DNA from 3 places in the Psychrobacter sp. Ps1 genome. Region 3 is predicted to be linked to each of the others. Evidence: predicted binding sites of a transcription regulator. Region 3 holds the regulator's gene; each other region holds the start of a gene.
What was found. Region 3 encodes PhoB, which activates phosphate uptake and scavenging genes when phosphate is short. Its sites were predicted from a motif close to TGTCATNAANCTGTCATAA; they were not measured.
Positions count from the first base shown of each region.

Region 1: the regulator PhoB is predicted to act here: its motif matches at 5,323-5,341, upstream of I3249_RS13115 (DNA translocase FtsK).
Region 2: the regulator PhoB is predicted to act here: its motif matches at 5,864-5,882, upstream of I3249_RS02940 (porin).

Region 1 covers NZ_JADQAN010000007.1:588-9,077, reverse strand. Annotated here, with positions in the region: gene I3249_RS04925 (amidase) at 1-587, opposite strand, end outside; gene I3249_RS04920 (IS630 family transposase) at 792-1,358, opposite strand; gene I3249_RS04915 (IS630 transposase-related protein) at 1,285-1,581, opposite strand; gene I3249_RS13115 (DNA translocase FtsK) at 1,891-5,271, opposite strand; gene trxB (thioredoxin-disulfide reductase) at 5,820-6,842, shown strand; gene aat (leucyl/phenylalanyl-tRNA--protein transferase) at 6,843-7,649, shown strand; gene I3249_RS04895 (MerR family transcriptional regulator) at 7,679-8,113, shown strand; gene rimI (ribosomal protein S18-alanine N-acetyltransferase) at 8,380-8,490, opposite strand, start outside.
Region 2 covers NZ_JADQAN010000004.1:98,414-106,903, reverse strand. Annotated here, with positions in the region: gene I3249_RS02965 (cation-translocating P-type ATPase) at 1-760, opposite strand, end outside; gene I3249_RS02960 (cation transporter) at 996-1,220, opposite strand; gene I3249_RS02955 (heavy-metal-associated domain-containing protein) at 1,475-1,732, opposite strand; gene kdsA (3-deoxy-8-phosphooctulonate synthase) at 1,760-2,635, opposite strand; gene I3249_RS02945 (CTP synthase) at 2,852-4,486, opposite strand; gene I3249_RS02940 (porin) at 4,683-5,726, opposite strand; gene I3249_RS02935 (malate synthase G) at 6,336-8,490, opposite strand, start outside.
Region 3 covers NZ_JADQAN010000018.1:54,923-63,412, reverse strand. Annotated here, with positions in the region: gene I3249_RS10095 (FAD-dependent oxidoreductase) at 1-1,242, shown strand, start outside; gene I3249_RS10090 (TIGR00730 family Rossman fold protein) at 1,374-2,057, opposite strand; gene I3249_RS10085 (alpha/beta fold hydrolase) at 2,481-3,326, shown strand; gene I3249_RS10080 (DUF3820 family protein) at 3,375-4,097, opposite strand; gene I3249_RS10075 (M23 family metallopeptidase) at 4,295-4,885, shown strand; gene phoR (phosphate regulon sensor histidine kinase PhoR) at 4,993-6,084, opposite strand; gene phoB (phosphate regulon transcriptional regulator PhoB) at 6,143-6,847, opposite strand; gene dtd (D-aminoacyl-tRNA deacylase) at 6,960-7,412, opposite strand; gene asd (archaetidylserine decarboxylase) at 7,526-8,359, shown strand; gene I3249_RS10050 (HD domain-containing protein) at 8,457-8,490, opposite strand, start outside.

The DNA.
Region 1 (8,490 bases), on a different contig from region 3:
CCCATTGGATTACGTCCGCGGCTTGGCTTTAACCCAAACGTACCGCACCAAGCAGAGGGAAAACGTATCGAGCCGCCACCATCACCGCCGCCTGCCATCGGTACGATACCGCTCGCAACTGCTGCTGCACTGCCCCCTGACGAGCCGCCAGAGCTATAGCCTTTCTTAAAAGGATTATGAGTAGCACCATGCGCTTTTGGCTCAGTGGTGATAATCAAACCAAACTCAGGAGTATTAGTCTTGCCAAAGGTATTAACGCCTGTCGCTTTCATCCTTTTGACGATTTCGCTGTCTTTCTCTGAAATGATATTGACACTGCGACTGCCCATCGTAATCGGCTCATCGGCAAAGCTGAAAGATAAATCTTTTAGTAAATACGGCACGCCAGTAAATACACCTGAAGGTAAACCTGCCTGCGCGGCATTATAAGCACGCTCATCAAATCGATGCACGATAGCATTTAGCTTAGGGTTGATTTGATTGGCTTGATGGACAGCAGCATCTAGCAATTCCTTCGCGCTTACCTCACCTGAATTGACCAATGCTGCTAAGGCGAGACCATCATACTGAGTATATTCTTTAAACATAACTAACCTTCCTTGGAGAGTAACTGTCGTAAATTTTGGAGTGATTGCTTTTTAAAATGGATATATATTTACCACTAGATATTAAGTTTTTATCAAAAACTTATAAAATAACCAAATGTCAAAAATGCTAGCAAACATGAGATAAAGATAGCTCCATTTTTTACTAAATGGAACTTTAATGGGAATAACACAGCATAGTTATAGTTAAGTCTTTATAAAATCGATACAGCCCATATCATGAAACAGTTTAGGTAGATTATTCTCCATCCATCCTTGGCGTAGAAACTTAGCCTGTGCCCATTTTTTCTCGATAGGGTTTAGATCAGGGCTGTACGGCGGCAGCCATAAAATACGATGACCATGTCTATTAAGTAGCTTTTGAATACGCTTACTCTTATGAAATCGAGCATTATCCATGACAATCACGCATTTAGTTTTAAGACTTGGAATAAGTGTGAACTTGCACCAGTCGTAGAATATGCTGCTGTTAATATTGTGTTCAAAGTAATCAAGCGCAAATAGCATTTTTTCATAGAGAGCTCCGATGACATTCGTACGTCTCGAAGCTTGCCAGTTGTAGCTATCGATACAGGGTTTACCAATCGGTGCATAGCCATGAGAACGAATGGTTTCAGCCTCAAAGCCGCTTTCATCCATATAGACAATGGGATAGCCTTGTTGTTTAAAGATATCAAGCTTACTGTGGTATATCGCTCTTTTGATCGGACACGCTTTTGGATGCTCTAAGGTCTTTTTTTTGACTGATACCAAGGCGCTTTAGGGCATGATAAATGCCTGTTTTACTACAGTTTAGACGACGTGCTCGCTCATACTGGTAATCATCAGGATATTCTTTGACATCATTAAGTAGCACGTCATCTGGTATTTTATAAGGTTTAGTTTGCCTTGTTGTTTTACTATGAACACGTCTCTTCCAGTTTTGTATGGTGGTTGGGCTGAGATTGTAGAACTCAGCTGCCCCGGCAAAGGTCATACCGTCATCTATACTTTTAAGAACTTGTCTACGAAAATCTAGTGAGTAAGTCATGGTCTTTATGACAACAATTAGGTTTGATTATTAGTTTATAACACTTTTAAGTGGGCTTGGCTATAGATCTCTTAATATTTATACACTGCACCGTACAGCACTTCTAATAAGTGAAGCTCGATACTTGTTTTAATATAAAGTATATCAGTTTAATAAACAGCTAGAAGAGTACATACATATCGTCATCTTAATTTAAAGCAAAAAAACGAGCCATTGTCATGACTCGCTTTTTCGTTATCAGCTTAAGAATTAATCCTACATTAATAGTTCACGTTTGCCACTTTTGCCCATCGAGCTGACCAATCCAGCTTCTTCCATAGAGTCGACAATACGCGCAGCACGGTTGTAGCCGATGCTGAATTTACGCTGAATGCTTGAAGCAGAAACTTTACGTGTTTCCATGATAAAGGCCACGGCATCATTATATAAATCATCATCTTCACCAGAGGCATTGGCTGTACTACCACCGCCTGGGCTAGATAATTCAAAGTTGCCTGCCATATTATCAATATAGTCAGGGGCGCCGCGCTCACGCCACGCATCACAGACACGGTTAACTTCTTCGTCACTGACATAAGCACCATGTACACGATCCGGCTCAATCTGCCCTGGTCCCAAGAACAACATATCACCGTTACCTAGCATATCCTCAGCACCGCCACTATCTAGAATCGTACGTGAATCGACTTTTGAGTTGACTCGTAGGGCTGCACGCACTGGGATGTTGGCTTTAATCAGACCCGTAATGACATCGACGGACGGACGCTGAGTCGCTAGCATTAAATGAATACCGGCAGCGCGCGATTTTTGCGCCAAACGTGTGATGAGCTCTTCGGCTTGTTTACCAACTTGCATAATCATATCGGCAAACTCATCCGCGACAATGACAATCATAGGTAGTGTTTTTAGCTTAGGTGCTTGGCTAATACTTACGCTGTCATTTGGACGCCATAGAGGGTCGAGCATTGGATTGCCTGATTTCTCCGCCGCGATGACTTTCTTATTAAACTCATTGAGCTTACGAACCTTTAGCAAACTCATCAACTGATAGCGACGTTCCATCTCGGCCACACACCATGACAAGCTACTAGCCGCTTCCGTCATATCGGTGACTACTGGCGTTAGCAAATGCGGAATATCATTGTAATTGGCAAGCTCTAACTGCTTTGGATCAATCAAGATAAGACGCAGCTCATTGGGCGTATATTTGAGTAGCATCGATAACAGCATCGAGTTGACCAATACTGATTTACCAGAGCCTGTGGTACCAGCGACCAGCATATGCGGCGCACGTGCAAGGTCAGTAATGATTGGGTTACCACCGATGTCTTTACCCATCGCCATGCTAATCTGCGCTTTAGGGTCTTTGAACGTTTCGGTATTGAGCAGTTCAATCAAGCGTACCATTTCACGTTTCTTGTTAGGCACTTCGATACCGATGTAGGGTTTGCCCGGAATCACTTCTACCACACGCAAAGAAGCCATCGATAGTGAGCGCGCTAAATCACGCGAGATACCTGTGACTTTACTAGCCTTCACACCAGCAGCCAACTCTACTTCGAAACGGGTGACGACAGGGCCAGGGATAGCATTAACCACAGAGGCCTTTACATTGAATTCTTGTAGCTTAATTTCTAGCAATTCAGACAGCTTTTCAAGCTCAGCCACAGTATAGCTAGGCTTGCGATCAGGATCGGGCTTATCCAATATAGAGACTTCTGGAATGGGCGTTAGACTGCTGCGATAAGCTGCCGTTTGCATCGAGCGCGACTTTTGACTGAAGGCTGCGTCATCACTAATATGCGGCATGACCGGTACATTGGTGTCGTCATCACTATCGTCATCTGGCATCATATCAGTGATATGGTTGCTGCTATCGCCCTCTGGGACAGCAAAACTAACAGATGGTTGCACAGGCGCTTTCTGATCAGGCTGTACATTTGAGACTGGGCTAGTCACTTCCACCGTTGGCGTTGCTTTTGGATTGGCAGGAGGCGTGTTGGTTGGTGTCATATCTGACACATCTGACACATCTGACACATCTGACAATGCAGTCTCAGTCTCTACTGTTACCAGAGCAACTTCAGGCTCAGAGACTATTGATGCATTGTTAGTCTGTGGCAACTCTACAGGCGTATCAGACAGCTGATTGGCTGAATCCTGTACAAAACTAATAGGCTCTTCTACGATAGGTTCTAGAGTCTTCTCTTGTACTATTGGCTCAGCTGCGACAGTTTCCTGAACAGGCTTAGAGTCTTCAGATTTTTCTACAATAGACTCTGTATGTTCTGATATATCAGCATGCTCTGCCAACCATGCTTCTGCTAATTTATCTACTTCTGCAATCTCATGTGTCGTAGAGATTTTAGGCTCAGCAGGTTCAACGACTGGTTGACTGGCCAAATCACTGTGCACTGACTCATCAACTGATGGCTGAGCTAGTGATTCTTTATCATGTATATCTAATTGAGCACCTGCCTCCGTCACTGTAGTTGCTATAGTGGCAGGTACTGCTTTCTCTAACGATGCTGTGGTACTAGTACCCGTTGGGGAATAGTTAGGTACAGGCATAGCCGAGCTGTCCATGCCACTAGCACTGTAAGCCATTTGCTCACTTGCAAGTAAGTCATCGACCGTATTGGCATCATTCCATGCAAAGCTTGGCTCAACTTTGCGAGCAATAGGTGCAGTCAAGTTTGAAACTAATGGCTGGACTGTATGGTTGGCTGTATTATCAGTAGCAGCGTTAAGCGTTTCTGTGCCGGTATTTGCCTGCTCACCTTTTGAGCTATTAGGTGTCGCCGCTGCTTTTGCTGCGATGACAGAGGCCTTGACACTATCTGCCAATCCTGATGTTGCCAAAAAGTCTGACAATACACTACCGAAACGTCCGCTACTACTGACGTCTTGAGTACCGCTATTATTTTTTGCGGACTGCAACTCCAGTGGCAGCTGCTCATGTTCTACTTTTTTATCTACCGGTTCATCTAAGTTCTGGGTATCAGCTTGTAGTTCAGTGCTCGGTTCAGTAGCGTCGATAGCATCCTGACTTTTTACACCTGAACCAAGCCACGACAGCGCACGAACCTTTTGATATATCGTCATCCAATGGATATTAAAGGCAAACGTAGCAGTAATCACAACGAATACTGCTAAGAAAACCACACTCCCCCACTGCGATAGCAGCTGTGCCAAACGCGCCTGTAACTCTAGCCCGATGATACCACCAGCGACACCTTCGAGGCCGATTGCGTCAGGGTTTGTGACTTGCTGAACTAAAGAGACCAATTGTGCAAATAATGCGCTAGCACTTAATAGCAAAAACACATAAGCGACCAATCGCATGAGCCAAAACGTTGGCTTGTTTTCCCACCAAATCAAGATAGATTCATAAACCACAAATGCCAAAAACCACCAAGCACCAAACCCAAAAAAGCTATAAAGCAAATCGGACAACCATGCGCCTGCCTCGCCGCCCATGTTATTAATCGTGGTCATATCACTACTAATGTGCGACCAGCTAGGATCGTTGCCTGTATAAGTCATCAAAATGACAAACAGATAAACGGCCAGTATTAACCCAAGGAGGGTAAATATTCCCTTTTTTAAATACTCAATAAGCGGTGCTGATATCACGTAAGATCTGCCTTGTTATTAATACTAAATGGTCGCCAATGCATGACTAAGCCTAATCATGCTGACATAAAGTGTTGACATAAATGTACCGAGCGAAGTGTCTGTTTGGCATGTGCCGATCATAGAACCTTGAAACAACCGTTATCGCTTGGCTCCTACTACACTTGGCATAACTTCTTATAATAACAAATACATAGGTACAGTGGCGACAGTCTTATCAAGAAAGCGTGTAAGAAAGTAAATCAATAGACACTTTGCGTAAGAAAACAGTTGGTTAGCGAAACACGAGTGGCAAAATATGGCTAACTGTATTGCCTAAATTCTATAAAATACACATAATTTTTCGCACTTATATTCCAAAGCTATTTATTCTTTGATTCTAATGATACCTGTGTTTGTTTTAGCAAACTTGCACTTTGTGCGCTGTGCCCTTATGTTATTATCACACAGCAATTAGAAGAAGCATATTCGTAGTCATTTTTGATATTCGTCTTTTATTATATTTATAACTTACATTTTTAATTCGTATATTTAGCAAGGAACAACTCATGGCAACTGACACTACTGCTCCACGTCACGAAAAGCTCATTATTTTAGGCTCAGGCCCTGCTGGCTACTCTGCAGCAGTTTATGCAGCACGCGCTAACCTTAAGCCAGTTATGGTTACTGGTATGGAAGTCGGTGGACAATTAACTACCACTACCGAAGTCGACAACTGGCCAGGCGATGCGCATGATTTGACAGGTCCTGCATTAATGGAACGGATGAAAGCGCATGCTGAGCGTTTCGGTACTGAATTGGTCTACGATCATATCAACGAAGTAAACCTAAACGAGCGTCCTTTTCAATTGACAGGTAACAACGGTAGCTATACTTGTGATGCGCTCATTATCTCAACTGGTGCCTCTGCACAGTACTTGGGACTAGAATCAGAGACTAAGTTCAGAGGGCTTGGTGTATCAGCCTGTGCCACTTGTGATGGTTTCTTCTATAAAAACCAAAAAGTTGCGGTGATTGGTGGTGGTAATACAGCGGTTGAGGAAGCTTTGTACTTATCTAATATTGCGTCTGAAGTGACCTTAGTGCATCGCCGTGACAGCCTACGCTCTGAAAAAATTCTGCAAGACAAGCTATTTGAAAAAGCTAAAAATGGTAATGTCAAAATCGAATGGAACCATCAAGTAAAAGAAGTGGTCGGTGATGATATGGGCGTCAATGGCGTCGTCATCGAATCGATGATTGATGGCAGCACCAAACAATTAGATACAATGGGTATGTTTGTCGCTATTGGTCATAAGCCAAACACTGACTTGTTCAAAGGTCAATTAGACATGAAGGATGGCTACCTGATCGTTAATAGTGGCTTGAATGGTAATGCCACTCAGACCAGTATCGAAGGTGTGTTTGCCGCAGGTGACGTAGCCGATCACGTCTACCGTCAAGCCATCACTTCTGCTGGTACAGGCTGTATGGCTGCGCTGGATGCTGAAAAGTACTTGGATGCACTGGGCGAAACCGTCGCTCGTGATCACACTTACGATTCAACCTTAACTGCAGATAAAGAAGCCTAAATGGGCAACTTTATTCAACAGCACGATAAACACATCACGCCTGAGAGTTTAAAAAGTCTTGGGCGTTATGACTTTCCTGATCCCATTTCTATCGATCCTGATGGCATTGGCATCGTCGCTATGGGCGGTGATCTGGCACCCGAAACGCTGATATCAGCCTATGCTCAAGGGCTGTTTCCTTGGTTTAACGAAGATGAGCCTATTGCTTGGTGGTGTCCCGAGCCGCGTTGTGTGATCATCCCATCTGCCTATCAACCGAGTAAGTCTCTACGTAAGCAAGCAAATCGCGAACGTTGGCAAGTGACGCTTAATCAAGCTTTTGACGATGTCATACATGCCTGTAGCTTACCGCGCAGTGATGGCCTTAATGACAATCAGCCTGAAGGCGAGCATACTTGGATTCATGATGAGATGATTGAAGCTTATACCAAATTGCATGCGCAAGGCTTTGCTCATAGCATTGAAGTTTGGGACGAAGCAGGTCAACTGATTGGCGGATTATACGGGTTAAAAATAAACGGCATCTATTTTGGTGAGTCAATGTTTCATCGAGCGTCTAATGCGTCAAAGCTAGCGTTTTGGGGTCTGATGCGCTTATGTGAACAAAGTGATGTCGCACTCGTCGACTGTCAGTTACCGAACGATCATTTGATGAGCTTGGGTGCGACTACTTTACCGCGTACTGATTTTTTAACTCAGTTAGACAACATGACAGGCAGCCAGTCTGTACCATGGCAAAAGCACTCTCATAAATCGTTAGCCGTATCGCTACTGGATAGCGAGTCGCCGTGGCAACTAGAGCTATGATTATCATAGCGAAAAAATAAGAGGTTATTATGGCACTTGATACATCGTTTCTATTGATTGGAGAGCTAGCAGCAAAGGCCAATACGACCAAAGATACGGTTCGCCATTACGAGCAATTAGGCCTGCTAAAATCTCGCAAGCGTCAGGCAGGCTCACGTTTATATACCGAATTTCATCCAGAGTGTATCGAACGCATAGAGCTGATCAAAAGTGCGCAAGCTATTGGCTTCACCCTTACTGAAATCAAAAACAGCTTAAATGATTATTATGATGGTCACTTGGATATTGATTCGCAGCTCATACTCACTCAGCAAAAATTAGAACAAGTCAAAAAACAACAAGCCAATATCAGCATAATGGTGGAGCTACTGAGCGAACGCTTGGATATTTTAGGTCGAATGAAAGCAGATAGTGATTATCAGCTTGATGTAGAAGTCTGTAAAAAGAAAATTCCTTTGCAATAAAGTTTAAATCTTAGTTAATTCTGCTTTTATATCGTAGCTGTTGTAGCCACCTTTATCATAATCGTTTATTTTTTATTAGGGCGTGTCCTCATTTTAAAAATGGTGATAAAAATGAGATAAATTGCCGTCAAACGAGGAAAGTAGTGCAGATAATATCGAGATATTGACCAACTATTTGACGATGTTTGGCAAAATTTAGCTATTTTTAGCCCATTTAGAGGACACTCGTTTGAATTGAGGACACGCCCTAAGCTTTACTCACTTCATTAAATATAATTATGCTGCATGATTAATGCATCGACTGCTGGTTTATGTGGCATTTTATAATAGTCTTTGCGTCTATGAATGACGCTAAACGCTTGTTGCTCGTATAACGA
Region 2 (8,490 bases), on a different contig from region 3:
TGTGCTTCTTGGTACGTTCCTCAAGATATTTACCCGTACGTACAAAGGCAATGACCATCACCCCTGCTTCAAAATATACGGCTGGGCTGTTACTAGCACCGTGTCCACCCAAATGCCCACTTTGCAACAAGCTGTTCAAAGTACCATCGCCGTGCGTGAGCCATAGATAAGTCGAATACGCCCATATCGTTACTGTACCGATGACCACCAACACATCCATATTGGCAAGGCCGCCCTTTATAGATGCCCATGCGCTCTTATAAAATGGTAACGCTAAACCAAACTGTACTACAGTCGCTAAAATAAATTGAACCCAGACTGGCGGCATCCACGCCATGCCAAAACCCGTCAACATACCTGCCATACCCACTAAAAATGGCACCAAACAAACCCATAATCCGATTAAACGCCATGGGTATTGAGTGGCGGTATCTTCGTCAGTCTGAGCAAATAAGCTATCGGCTGCCTGCACATTAGCCACAAAGCCTGTTTTATTCACCCACTCCGTCACCTGTTCGGGCGTCGTCTGGGTTGGGTCATAATCAACATTGGCGGTCTCGCCAGCAAAACTCACACTTACCTCGTACACCGAAGGCTTTTTATTAAGCACCTTCTCGATTCTTGAGGCGCAGGCCTGACAAGTCATGCCATCAATCGCCAATTGCAAATGCGCGCGTTGCGGTGTCAGTGACGTGTTGGACTCAACATCAGTTTCGACATCATAAGACTCATTTTTGGTAGTACGGGTGGTATCGTTCATAAATAAAACTCGTCATGGTGCCTATAAATTAGTAGGAACCACGATAAAATATCAGTGGGTGGGCAAAAATTCAAATAAAGCAATTGGTCAATATCGTATTCAGTATGAGTATTTCAGACAAAGTAGCAATGTAGCAAAATATTGAGGCTGAATACTCATAATCGTTAATCATTAAAAAACCAGCTATCATGCTTGTAATAACATGTTAGCTGGTTCTGTAAATAAGTGATGAGATTTATGAGTTAGCAACTGTCGCCTCAAATCCCGCATCGTCAATAACTGAAGCAATAGCCTCTGCACTGGTTTTGCTATCATCAAAGGTTATCGTCGCTAGGTTGTCAGCGAGGTCAACGGTAATAGTCTCTAATCCATCAATATCAGCTGTTGCTGTATGTACGCTTGCTACGCATCCGCCACAAGTCATGCCATCAATTTTAATAATACGTGTTTGATCTGCCATATTGGGCTCCTTATTTTTATTAGTAATGAGCAACTCTAATAGTGATTCTGTTAATACTTACTTTGACACCTTTTAAGTTATCAAAGTAAGAGCAACTATCAAAGCTACATTAAATAAGCATAAGCCCTATTATCCTCGACAACAAGACTGTTTGGTTGTTGCTTTATTAACGAGATGCTATTAACGAGACAGTAACTTATTAATAAAAACGTAAAATAGCTCATCGACAAGTTTATAACAATAGTTATTTGTGATTATGAATCGTTATGGTGCGGGTTCTGTGGTGAATCAATCGGAAATGGCTGAGTCACATAGTCCACCATGCTAATCGCTGCTGTTAAGGCATGGATACTAGTATCTGTATCCTCATAGCTTACCGTTGCAACATTATGCTTAGGATCCAAATTAATAGCCGTCACGCCTGAGATGTTTTTAAGAGCGGTCATCACACTATCTAAGCCTTCTGCATCATCGATATTTTCGATGCTTACTTGCGCCATTTGAATTGCCATTGTATAGCCCTCTTATTACGTACCGTATCAATGAGTATCCAATACTTCAAAACCTTTGACCAAATCATCAATTTGCTTAAGCTGACGTAAGAAAGGCTCTAGTTGGCTCATACGCAGCGCACATGGACCATCACATTTTGCAGTTTCTGGGTTTGGATGCGCTTCTAAAAATAACCCTGCCAATCCTGTAGCCATACCTGCACGGGCAAGCGTTGTAATCTGCTCACGACGTCCACCAGCGCTATCACTACGTGCACCTGGCTGCTGTAAGCTATGCGTCACGTCAAAGAATACCGGTATATCCATCTGCTTCATAGTATCAAAACCAAGCATATCCACGACCAAATTATTATAGCCAAAAGCACTACCACGCTCACAAAGTATCAATTTATCATTACCACCCTCTAGGCACTTATTAACGATATGACGCATCTCGTGAGGGGCCAAAAACTGCGCCTTTTTGATATTAATAATGGCATCTGTTTTTGCCATCGCATGCACTAAATCTGTCTGACGCGACAAAAATGCAGGTAACTGAATAATATCAGCCACTTCAGCAACTGGTGCTGCTTGATGTGGCTCATGCACATCAGTGATAATCGGTACTTGGAACTTTTCTTTGATCTGACCTAACCAATCGATACCTTGCTCTAAACCAGGCCCACGATACGAATGCAGACTTGAACGATTGGCTTTATCAAAGCTCGCTTTAAAAACATAGCCGATACCCAAGCGCTTGCAAATATCAACATACTGCTCAGCAATCTCAAATGCCAATTCTTTAGACTCTAAAACATTCATACCACCGAACAATACAAAAGGCTGGTCGTTACCAATGTTGATCGTATCGTTGTTAGGAGTGTTGATCGTGATATGTGATTGTGCGGTCAATAATTTGTCCATGAAGCCATTACCTCTTATTTTGTTATTAATATGTCTGTCCTATATTGTAACCGATAGGCTGATTAAAAAAAGTATGCAAGCGTAATTAGACGTCATTAGTAAAGATGATTGCTGATTAATAACAACAAACAGCCTGAATTAAACAAAAAAAAAGACCAATCCGAAGATCAGTCTTTTTTATAATAAACGCTTTCAATATAGATTACATTTTGAGAGCTATTTTGCTTCGTTGTGGTTCTTAGCCGCTTTTACAAAGCTATTAAACAATGGGTGACCACCACGTGGTGAGCTAGTAAATTCAGGATGGAACTGCACAGCGACAAACCATGGATGCTCAGAAATCTCAACTGACTCTACCAAATGCTGCTTGGCAGAATAACCAGAGATGGTCATACCTGCTTGCTCTAACGGCTCGATATAACGATTATTCATCTCATAGCGATGGCGATGACGCTCAGTGATATTGCTCGCACCGTAAATTTGGCTTAGCTTACTACCAGAAACTAACTCTGCTTGCTGTGCGCCTAGGCGCATCGTGCCACCAAGGTCTGAATCATCACTACGAATCTGCAGCTCGCCGCGCTCATCTAACCATTCAGTGATCAGACCAATGATAGGCTCAGCTGTCTTACGATCAAACTCAGAAGAGTTAGCGTTAATGTTAAGTACGTTACGCGCATACTCAATCACAGCCAACTGCATACCAAGGCAAATGCCTAGATACGGAACGTTGTTTTCACGAGCATAAGTGATGGCTTTTATCTTGCCCATCGTACCGCGCTCACCGAAACCGCCTGGTACTAATATAGCATCAGCATCGTTTAGCTGCGTAAGCAAAGTATCATCATCTTCTAGACGTTCAGCATCGATGTAGTCAATCTTCACATCTACTTTATGCGTGATACCTGCGTGTAGCAATGCTTCGTTAATAGACTTATAAGCATCTGGAAGCTCGACATATTTGCCGACCATCGCAACAGTCACTGTTCCTTCTGGATTCAACTGAGCTTCAACAACTTTATCCCAATCGCTCAAATCAGCTTCAGGCACATCAAGACCGAAACGCTCACAGATTAAATCATCAAGATCTTGCTCGTGTAATGTGCGCGGGATTTGATAAATACTTTGTGCATCTTCACACATGATTACCGCACGCTCTTCAACGTTGGTAAATAGCGCAATCTTACGACGGTTGTCTTGAGAGATGTGATGATCAGAGCGACAGATTAAGATATCAGGCTGTAGGCCAATAGAGCGTAGCTCTTTTACTGAATGCTGCGTTGGCTTGGTTTTGGTCTCACCAGCACTAGCAATATACGGTACTAAAGTAAGATGCATTAGCATGGCTCTATTACGGCCAAGCTCTACTTGCATCTGACGTACGGCTTCCATAAACGGAAGTGATTCGATATCACCAACGGTACCGCCAATTTCGATAATAGCAATATCATAGCCCTCGCCGCTAGCAAGAATCTTGCTTTTGATCTCATCCGTAATATGCGGAATAACCTGTACCGTACCGCCAAGGTATTCACCGCGACGTTCTTTATTTAAAACATTTTGATAAATACGGCCACTGGTAAAATTATTACTCTTACTCATTTTTGAGTGACGCAAGAAGCGCTCGTAATAACCCAGATCTAAATCGGTCTCTGCGCCATCTTCAGTGACGAATACTTCACCATGCTGAAACGGGCTCATCGTACCTGGATCAACGTTAATATACGGATCCATTTTGGTCATCGTGACAGTCACGCCACGTGCTTCTAAGACCGCTGCAAGAGAAGCTGCGGTGATACCTTTTCCTAGTGAGGACACTACCCCACCGGTCACGAATATAAACTTGGTCATAGTACTCTGTCGGTAATTGGTAAAGAAGGATTTTACTAAAAATACGCCATAAAATATAGGGCAAAAATGCAAACTGTCTGAAACTCTTATGTTTTCGCGCTGGAAGCAAACATTTTTCTGTTATTAAAATCCTACACAACAAAAAACTCACCCCGAAGGATGAGTCTTTGGTAAATAACTTATAAGACTATCTGATTTAGAATTTATATTCTAAACCGCCACCGGCTGCGAACAAATCATAGTCTTCACCAACAGCATTTTCAGCTGAGTTTTGACCGACATAAGCGTGAGCGATCATGTTGCTTTTGAATTGATACTCACCACCAACAACGATCTGATCTGAATCAAAGTTGTCAAAGCCTAATACGTCAGAAGTATTGTTGTACTGAACATAAACAGCGGCTGGCTTAGCGAAGTTATTCAAGCCCATTTTCGCACTAACAACAAAGCCTTTTTCTTTCTCGTCACCTAGACCAGAAGTAGAATCGAAATCAGCAACTTGATATAGAGCGCCAAGTACTACAGGAGCTGCCATGTACTTGCCTAGATCAACAGTAGCCGTACCACGAATAAGATCACCATCTAGGTTAACATCGTTGTCATAAGCGGCACCAAACGTAATACCAGTACCAGCATCATACATTGCTGCTGCTGCAAAACCTGCATCGCTGCTAGTAGAGTCATTTAACGATTCGTCAGCTTTATACATAAGTGCAACATCTAATGGTAGATTATTGTACTTAGGTGCTTGCCAAACAAGAGAGTTATTACGGCGACCACTATCAGTCATGTTGATGCCGCTTTCTTCTGAATCAAGCTGATTCGAACCTAAATTATCCCAAAAACCACTGCCAGAAGTGATCACGTTATTTACGTAATCAAGTACTGAGGTGTTACGACCAAAACGGAACTCACCGTAGCTATCATTCTTGAACCCTAGATAAGTATCACGGCTCTTGAATGCGATATTGTTATCATCACCTGCGTTACCATCAACATTGATACCTACTTCATACTGATAGATCACGTCAGTATTGGCAGTAATTGCTTCCGAACCTTTAAAGCCAAGACGTGACGAGTATGAGTTGATCTGTACCGCATCTTCATCGGTGTTGCTTAACTCGTTGTCTAGATTAACATAATCCACACCGACGAATGCTTTACCATAAACAGTAGGTGCTGCATTGGCTGCTGATACAGATAGGGCTGCGATTGCTGTAGCTAAAAGTAGTTTTTTCATGGGGTATCTCCACTTTACAATTGTAGTAATGAGCAAGCTATTATTAGCTGGCGCCCATAATGGTATCGTCACAAATCCTCAAAGATATAATGTGTAACTGGCTACCGAGATTAGTCAGAAACAAGTGTGGCGAAGTTCTATTACAGTAAGATGAAAAAAACCATGATTTACATAACTGGGATTAAAAAAGTAACTGCCATGTAATCTTTAGTTTTCATCCTTCCATTGCGTAACATCCGTTACCAAACTCATACTTCGAGTACAAGCATAACAACTTTGACATAATTTGCAACATATTTTTTTGCCTTTTCGATACATCTATTATCAAATAATAGACCCTTCATTTTATTTGAACGATTGTGAAAAAACTTCCGCTTACTCAATTAGATACGAATAATATTGGTTAATATGATTACTAATATTCTTAAATTTTTATAATAAACATCGAATAATAGTCCAAAATAAAGCGCTATTTACTAAAAATAAATAGCGCTAATTAAGAAGTTAATAATCTATTTGAGCAAATTTATCAGTTACAAACGAGCAAGACTGACTGGCATACTTGCTCATCAAGTATGCTCAAATGCCTGTCATATTTAGTCTATTGTTCTAAGCGTTTGCTTTAAGATCCAAACGTGCTTGATGCAACAATGGCTCAGTATAACCACTAGGCTGCTCACGTCCTTTAAAGACTAAATCACAGGCGGCTTTGAATGCATAAGAGCTATCGAAGTTATCTGCCATTGATTGATAGTCATCATCGCCTGCATTTTGCTCATCGACGACCTTGGCCATGCGTTTCATCGTATCCATCACTTGCTGCTCACTAACCACGCCATGATGCAACCAGTTAGCAATATGTTGGCTTGAGATACGCAAAGTAGCACGATCTTCCATGAGACCGACATCATTGATATCAGGCACCTTGGAGCAACCAACGCCTTGATTTACCCAGCGTACGACATAACCCAAGATACCTTGAGCATTGTTTTCAAGCTCTTGCTGCTTTTCTTCGTCAGTCCAGTCGGTATTTTTTGCTAATGGGATGGTCAAGATGTCGTCCAAGCTAGCACGCTCGCGTGATTTTAGCGTGTCTTGTACATCAGCTACGCTCACTTGATGATAGTGTATGCTATGCAAGGTAGCGCCCGTTGGTGATGGTACCCACGCAGTGCTAGCACCAGACTTAGGATGAGCAGCCTTAGTATCCATCATCTCTTTCATTTCATCAGGCTTGGCCCACATACCCTTACCGATTTGCGCGCGACCTTGTAGGCCTGTCTCTAGACCGATATCGACGTTCCACTGCTCGTAAGCAGGCTGCCATGCTTGCGATTTCATCTCGCCTTTTGGTACAAATGGACCTGCATTCATGCTGGTATGCATCTCATCACCAGTACGATCTAAGAAACCTGTGTTAATAAAGATAACGCGCTCTTTAGCTTGGCGGATTGCTTCTTTTAAGTTCACCGTCATACGGCGCTCTTCGTCCATGATGCCGATTTTAAGCGTATTGCGCTCTAGACCTAATAGATCCTCTGATGCATTAAATAAGTCATTGGCCATTTTAACTTCTTCAGGGCCATGCATTTTTGGCTTCACGATATACATTGAGCCTTGACGCGAGTTTGATAGCTCGTTTTTGCCTTTAATATCATTAAGTGATAATAGTGGCGTGATTAAGCCATCCATTAAGCCTTCAAATATCTGCTCTTGACCATCGCCTAGATCGACTAAGATGGCAGGGTTCTGCATTAAGTGACCGACGTTACGAATTAATAATAGCGAACGACCTGGCAAGATCAGCTTGCCACCATCTGGTGTGTTATATTCACGATCTGGGTTTTGCTTACGCGTACGCGTTTTGCCACCCTTCTCAAAGGTTTCTTGTAGGTCGCTATTCATCAAGCCAAGCCAGTTATGATAGACTTCGACTTTTTCTTCTGCATCTACAGCAGCGACTGAATCTTCACAATCCTGAATGGCTGTCATGGCCGATTCAAGCAGTACATCCTTGATATTTGCTGGATCGTCTTTACCCACTGGATGATTACTGTCGATTTGAATCTCAGCATGCAAGCCGTTGTTCTTTAACAGTACACCTGTAGGAGCTTCAGCGTCGCCGACAAAGCCGACAAATTTAGCCGTATCTTTTAGCGCGGTACTGTTATCACCTTGTACGACCTCTAGCTTGCCATCGACTACTTTAAAACCAGTCACATCATTATAAGAGCCTGATGCTAGTGTGAAGTGCTCATCTAAAAATGCTTTGGCGTAAGCGACAACAGCGGCGCCGCGAGTAGGATTATAGCTACCACCCGCTTCTTGGCCATTGTCACTACTGATAACATCGGTGCCATACAACGCATCGTATAAACTACCCCATCGTGCGTTGGTCGCATTAAGCGCATAACGAGCGTTACGAACTGGTACGACTAGCTGCGGCCCTGCGATGTGTGCGATTTCGTCATCGACGTTTTTGGTATCAACCGTAAACGCTTCGCCTTCAGGTAGCAAATAGCCAATCTCTTGCAGGAATGTCTTGTAAGCTGGATAGTCTATTTCGCCATCTTTTGCAGGATTATCTAGATGCCATTGGTCAATTTGCGCTTGAATCTTGTCACGAGTCGCAAGTAACGCTTTATTGCGCGGGGTAAATTCTTTAATAACCTTTTCGAAACCTGACCAATAATCGTCTGAATCCACACCGACTTTCGGTAGTACTTCGTTTTCAATAAAGTCATATAACTGCTGATCGATGGCA
Region 3 (8,490 bases):
GAAGATTTACTACCGCGTTTAGACATTTTGACCGATGCTTATCAAGAATTGATCGAGCAAGATGCTAATAATAAGGTATTGGGTGAGCCTGAAGATTACTATCAACTCTACAGCCATGAGCAATTGATTGAGCTGTCTGAACGTGAGCAAGTCGCTGTACCAAGCACGATTGATGAATGGATGATTCCAGTCGCTAGATACTTGGATTTAAACAAAGTTAAATTTCCGTTAATTGTTGTCCAAGAATATGGTTGGAATATTTTTCGTTTAGCCGCTTCTGCTAAGCTTGCGCTCGAAGAGTACGACAATGCGCATGTATTTACCGAAACTGCTGTGCAAAAAGTCGTGCCGGTAGATTGTGAGAATTGTACCAACGCTGAGCATCATGTCACCAAATGGCGTATCGACTATCAACAGATTCATAGTCAAGAACATGCCTCTCAGCCTGAGTCTATCGAAGTTGATTACCTAGTCAATGCTTGCGGATTCCGTACGGGTGTCATCGACGATATGGTTGGTGTCGAAGTCACACGTATGGTCGAGTTCAAATCGTCTTATGTGACTCATTGGGGCGATGCTGGTGGACAGATACCAGAGATTATCGTCTATGGTCAACGAGGCACGCCAGAAGGCATGGCGCAGCTTACTCCCTACCCTGGCGGATACTTTCAGATTCATGGTATGAGTAAAGCCATTACTTTGTTTGATGATGGTCTTGTCGCATCAAGTGAAGACAGTGCGCAGCCAAAACTGCCACAGCAATATGTGCACTACATTGAAGATGGTTGGGATAAAGCGCCCCTACAGGCACGTAGTCAGCAAGCGATTGAATATGTGGCGGAGTTTGTACCGACATTTAACAGTGCACGTACTGTTGGTAATGCGCTATACGGTGGGCAGCAGATTCCCGGACAGGATGATACGCTGCGAGTCGCTGATGTGAGTTTATACTCTAATATACGCTATGCCCGTGCAGAAAACGTCAAAGCATCTTCGACCTTGATTGCCGCTGATCAAATAGTTAATGAGCTGACAAATCTAGGCTTGATAGAGAACGATACACCTCTGAATCGTAGTCGCTATGCCCATGAGTGGTCATATCTTGTCCATAACGATAGCCTCGCTGTCGATGAGGTTGCACGTCAGCTCGCTGAACAGCGTGGATTTCCAATTGCGATGGCTCATGTCAATCATAGTATTCGTGAAGTAGCATTGGACGATCTCACGCCTGCTGATGCCTAATAGGTATGACTCTCTGATAGGTTGTTAATACATATAATAAAGGAGCAGATAACCGAGATTTGGTTATCTGCTCCTTTTTTGCAATAGCTTTTAATATTTAAGCATTTGCTGTGTATTCATAGCTATACGGCTTAACTATTACTGCCTGCCATCTTTTCTGTATCCACAGCATCATCTATGGTCACTACTGTCTGTAGCATATCGATCGCTTCGCTGATGGTATTGCACACCACTAGACGATCTAAATCTTCCTGCTTCATAAAGCCTTGCTCAGTGGTATATTTCAAATGCTCAATCATACGGTCATAAAAACCATTGATGTTCAAAATGATCATTGGTTTTTCGTGCTGGTACAATTGACGCCACGTAGCGATTTCCATAATCTCTTCTAATGTTCCGAGCCCGCCTGGTAGCGTGATAAAGGCATCGGCATACTCTGCCATAACTGTCTTACGCGTGTGCATAGTGTCAGTCAAATGCAAGCGAGTCAGCTGCTCGTGAGCGATTTCGTGCTTGAGCATAAAGGTTGGAATCACACCCACTGCTTGCGCGCCGCCATTGATTACTTCATCCGCAACTGCGCCCATCAGACCGATACTAGCGCCACCATATACTAGCCCCATACCATTGTTTGCTAAGGCACTGCCAAGCTCACGCGCCGCCTGTTCATACACGTCACCATTGCCCAAGCGTGAACCGCAATACACAGCCACGAGCGGCATTGATAGGGCAGACTTGTCGACTGCTTTTTCAATATTTGTAATGTCTTTGCTTGTGATTACGTCATAAGTATCATCGTTGATTTTCATTTGCATATAGCTTCCTTAATTACCTGTCAGTTTTTATTGAGTGCTTGTTATTAGTGAAGGCTGCATACCGACACCTATCATTTATATTGTCATGCACATGATTCATAAGACAAACTCAGCCAAGCTATACAAAACTTGTAAGTCATATTTGAGCAACTGTCTTGCCAGCATTTATCTTAACATAAGCAATGCTACCACATAGTCACAACGATTTATCACTACGCAACGACTACACTTTTAAGATGCGCATTTATTGTTCATCATAGTTCGATATTCATTATCTACTAATAAAAATACTAAGGTATACCCATGGATAATCACAACACCTCTCCTACTGCCGAGCTATCAAGCTCTGTGGTTAATAGCAATCTCACTAGTAAAAGCAATACGAATGACGCGAGCAATATTGATACTTACTCATTAAGCATCATGACCGATCGCAACCAAGCATTGGCAGCCACTGTCTATCGTCCTAAAGATGCGACAAAAAAAGCAATCATGATGGCACCTGCCACAGGTATTAAGCGTCACTTTTATCATAATTTTGCGACCTATCTAGCAGAAAGCGGCTTTGGGGTGCTGACCTTTGATAACGAAGGAATCGGTGAGTCCCTATCGACCGATCTGGCAAAATGTAGCGCTTCCTTGATCAGTTGGGGTCGCCATGACATGCCAGCTGTACTTGATGCCTTACAAGATGAGTTTCCTGATGCGTCTTATCATCTTATCGGTCATAGCGCAGGTGGTCAGCTCATTGGCTTGATGCCCAACTATCAGGCGATTGGCTCAGTGTTCAATGTCGCTTGCTCGTCAGGACGTATCAAAAATATGGGCATGCCCTATAAGCTCAAAGCCATGGGCTTTATGGATGCGTTTATTCCATTCACTAATTTAACACTAGGCTATACCCCGTCAGACAAAATCGGTATGGGTGAGCCACTGCCACGCGGTGTGGCTCGTCAATGGCGTGAATGGTGCAATGGTGCGGGCTATATCAAAACCGCATTTGGCAAAAGCATACACACGCATTTCTATGATGAGCTTAGCATGCCGGCATTGTGGCTTGGCTTTAGCGATGATGATATCGCCAACAGTGAAAACATGGACGATATGATAAGGGTATTTACAAAAATGCCCGTAGAAAAGCGATTCTTAGACCCTGAGGATTTTGGACTAAATCATATCGGTCATATGCGCTATTTCAGTAGTAAGACCAATATAAAAGCACCGCAGTTATGGCAGATGGCGGTGACATGGTTGCACGAACAGCCATAAGCTTATTGTCATGTAGCCCCTTATATATTAGCTACGTAACAACTCAGATTACTTTTCTGCGTTTTCTGCTTCATCTAGTTTTAAGCGTTTAGTCAATGCCGAATACAGCGACGGCTGCATGTTATGAATATTGCCTATCATCCATTTAACATAGCTGATGGGCACATCTTTGATCGGCTTGCCTTTATGCTTACCAAACGGCATCTTGCTCACAGGGGTCGCCTTATTGGAAATAGCATGTGCCGCTGCAAAATCTGTCGGCGCAATCTCTAGACGCTCGCAGCATGCTTGATACAGCAAATAGCACATTCGAGCATCGCCAAGCGCATCATGAGCGGCAATCGTCATTGCACTCGCCTCACCCTTACCCAATAACTGCTCGATACATTTAGACTGACCGTAAGCACGCCATTCTGGAAAGGCGGCCCGCGCAAGTCTCACCGTACAAATTAGCTTAGCAGAAGGACTGCCAATCACTCGCCAATCAAAACGTACGTTATGACCAATCAAGTACTCTGGTAACTCAAACTGCTCCAACTCAAATCGCTCCAGTCCAGCCACATCATCATCAGTAATACCATGCACCTTTATGACAATAGGTGAAATAGATCGACCACTGTTAAAGTATTTCATCCACTCGAAACCAGTTGCTACATTGATAGTAGCAACTTGGATAGGTCTGGGATCACTGCCCTGATCTGTTTCGGTATCGATAACCAGCGCTGTTTCGCGCGTGGCAGAAATATCAGCAGGTTTAAAAGCATCATTCATAAAGTATTAACCATCAGTAGCAACTGTCTATGCTCAGCAGAAATGTTAAGTAGATAAAACTGTATTTACTGTCTATATCCTTAACCATAAGAATATCTATGGGGGTAAAAACGATAGATAACAATGCGATACATACGTTATCAGACGAAGCTTTTATAATAAAATCTCAAATGACATAAAACATATATGAGACATCAATGCTAGCAGATGGAAACAACCAGCCTCCCAGACCTTCTTTTTTTAGTCGTTTAATAAGCCTATTGATTAAGGCTATCATATTGCTAGCACTGTTATTTGTCTTTGATAAGCTACTACCCAGTATCAGTCAACAGACGCAGTCATTTGTGGTTGCCAAATGGCAGCAATTAAGTCTATTGCAACAAGAACTGCCGACCGAAAACAGCTTACCCAGTCCACTACCAGAACGAAACCTGACAGACACTTGGGGTGCAGCACGTAGTCAAGGCCGCTCCCACGAAGGCATCGACATCTTTGCGCCGCGCAATACTCCCGTACAGTCGACCACGCAAGGCGTAGTAAGCAAGGTTGGTGAGAACACATTGGGTGGACGCGTGGTTGTGGTGGTAGGGCCTGGTGGCGCAGGACATTACTACGCTCATCTAGAAGACTATGCTGACATCTCTCCCAATGATTGGGTCAATCAGGGCGACGTAATCGGTTATGTGGGTGATAGCGGTAATGCAAAAGGAACACCGACACATGTACACTATGGTATCTATATTAATGGCAGTGCGGTCAACCCTTATCCGCTTTTGCAAAAGGATTAACGGATACAGAAAAGTATATCGTTGTCCCGAGCTGAAGTAGTCCTAAGTTTGCATTAATCACAAAACTGAAGCCGAAAAACCAACGCTAATACAGACTAGAAATCGTATTAATTGGCTGTGACGGATCTGACGTAGTTTGAAGGAAATACCACACTAAATGTCGATCCTTCCCCTTCTACTGAATCGATTTGCAATTGTGCTTCGTGCTGGTGTAATACGTGCTTTACAATCGCTAATCCCAACCCCGTACCACCTGTCGCACGACTGCGACCTTTGTCGATACGATAGAAACGTTCTGTCAAACGGGCGATATGCTCTGACGCAATACCGATCCCATCATCTTCGACCGCGAAACGGCAGCCATCAGACGTCCTTGTCCAGCTTATAGTGATATTGCCACCTTTTGGTGTATATTTGATGGCATTGATTACTAGATTGGATAGCGCACTATTTAAGTACATCTCTGACCCGTAGAGCCCATCATACGTATCTATATGCAAATGAATGATGTGTTTGTACGCTTGGTTGTACGCTTGGGCATCGTCGTAGATATTGGTTAGTAGCTTAGTCATATCTATGTAATGCAGCTCGTGTGACTCTTCGATTTCAATCTTAGACAATAGCAGCAAGTCGTTCACGATTCTGTTCATACGGGCAGTTTGCTGCGTCATAAGCTCAAAACCGCGACGCCATTGCGGCGGCATATCTGGCTGATCGGAGAAATTTTCTAGGTAGCCCATCATCACAGTCAATGGTGTTCTAAGCTCATGCGAGACATTCGCCACAAAATCCTGACGCATTTGCTCTAAGTGCCGCAGGCGAGTCACGTCATATACAAACAGCAATTTTTCATCCCCAAAAGGGGTCAGTTCGCACTTCAAGTAGCGACTAGGATCTCGCCACGATTCTATATGGACGCCATCGTTAGGTATCGTTGTACCTTCATAATACTGGCGGAACTCAGGTACAGTAATAAAGTCAAAGATGTTCTGACCTTTGTCCTCTGGCTGTAGCAGCAATAAGTCTTGTGCCGCCTGATTCCACCATTCTAGACCGTCATTATTATTGAGCAAAATCACTGCATCGCGCAAGGCTCGTAATGCACTGCCGATTTTTTTGAGTTGCTCCGCTGTACTTTGAGTAGATATTTGCTCTAATAGAGCTGATTGCTCACTTTGTGCTGGCGCTATCTTGTCCATCTCTTATCCTTACCACTATCCGCGGCCTTTATATCGCTGCGGCATTATTTGTACAAGATTAACTTGGCTCAATCAGGCTAGAAAATCGGTAGCCTGTTCCACGTACCGTCTGTATCAATGTATCACAGTCATAAGGTCGCAGTAATTTACGTAGACGTTTGATATGCACATCGATGGTTCGGTCTTCGATATATACATTGCCGCCCCATACCTGATCGAGCAGCTGCGTTCGTGTATAGGCGCGCTCAGGGTGACTCATAAAAAATGCCAATAGGCGATACTCTGTGGGCCCAACATCAACGATTTTACCTGCAGCTGTCACGCGCTGACTCTTGGTATCTAGACTTAACTGTCCAATTTCGATAGGTTTGTCGCTACTCATCGCGCTACTGCGGCGTAGTACGGCTTTGATTCTAGAAATCAGCTCACGAGTCGAAAAAGGCTTGGTCATATAATCATCTGCGCCTGCATCTAGACCATGCACCTTACTGTCTTCTTCACTTTTTGCCGTTAGCATAATGACTGGTATTTCAGAGAGTAGCTCGTCGTTTTTTAGCATACGACAAAAATCCACACCACTCTTGTCACCCGGCAACATCCAATCTAACAGTATCAGTGACGGTCTATGATCGACCACTTGCTGATGCGCCTCTGACACATCTGCCGCTTGCAAGCTATCAAACCCAGCCATCTCTAGCGTCATGACAACCATTTCACGAATCGCAGGCTCATCTTCCACAATCAAAATTTGCTCATTATACATAGGACATTCTCGGTGTTAGCGGACAAAATCTAGCATGTAAAAAGGCGATATATACTCACCAGTCTCTACCTATTAAACGGATTAATTATGACAGCTTGATGACACTCTAAAATCAGATTTCTAGTAAAAAATTAAGCGGCCCATCATTAACGCTCGACACTTGCATATCCGCACCAAACTGACCAGTTGCCACATTTGGATACTTAGTTTTGGCATAATCGACCAGTTGTTCAAATAGCGCTTGCGCCGCAGCAGGTGCCATCGCACCACCAAAGTCTGGTCGGCGACCTTTGTCTGTTTTTGCCATCAAGGTAAATTGTGAAACTAATAATAGCCCACCACCGACCTGCTGAACGTTTTTATCCAGTTTACCAAATTTGGCAGGATCTTCGTCATTTTCAAAAATGCGATAGGTCAATATTTTGTCAATCATACGCTGGGCAGCGGCGAAATCGTCTTCGTGCCCTAAGCCAATATATGCCAATACCCCATGCTCAATCTCACCAATACACTGTTGATCGACGACCACACTAGCGTGCTTCACCCGTTGTATGAGTGCTTTCATTTACTAATTCCTTAACAGATTATGGCCATACAATAATATGCTGTCCATGATAAAATACCGTCATTAACTTAACTATTATTTCTTACATTACACCTTATTTTGGTAGCCTTATTATGAATGTATTTACCACCTTACAACAGCTTGTACCGCAGCAAAAGCTCAGTAAAGTCGCTGGACGTTTGGCCGCCAGTCGCCACCCTTATGTCAAACGTACCTTTATCCGTAGCTTTGCCAAAGCTTATAATATCAGCTTAGACGAGTACGAACGCCAAAGCCTTAACGCTTATGAGAGTTTTAATGACTTTTTCACTCGTGAGTTAAAAGAAGATGCTCGTACCATCGACGCTACTGCAAACGGTATCGTGAGCCCTGCGGACGGTATTATCTCTCAGCTAGGACAAATCGAAGACCATAAACTACTACAAGCCAAAGGTCGTCACTATGATGTCGGCCAACTACTTGCTGATAGTGAAGATGGCAGTTATTTCGCTGATGGTAGTTTTGCAACTATCTACTTAGCACCTAGTAATTATCACCGTGTGCATATGCCGTTTACTGGCACATTGACCAAGACTCGCTATGTACCTGGTACACTGTTTTCGGTCAACAATACTACGGCGGCTAACGTGCCAGACTTGTTTGCGCGTAATGAACGTCTGGTCTGTATGTTTGATACCAAGTATGGCAAAGCAGCTGTTGTGATGGTTGGTGCTATGATCGTCGCTGGTATTGAAACCGTCGCCACTGGCAAAATTACCCGCACGGATGATATACAGGAAGCGGATCACGATATGCAGTTTGCAGCAGGCGAAGAGCTCGGACGCTTCTATCTAGGCTCAACGGCTATCGTAGTATTACCAAAAGCAGCAAAGGCTGACTGGCTAGATGGTATGCAAGCCAATAGCGTCGTGCAAATGGGTCAATTGCTAGGAATGGCAAACGCTTAATAACATGCTTGTATAAAAGCACTGAAAATATCAGCCCAGTTAAGCGTGAATCATAATGCTTAACTGGGCTTTTTTTATGCCTGTTACTTATGCAGACTTACGCGTCAATTAACCAGCCTTGCTGAGTTGCG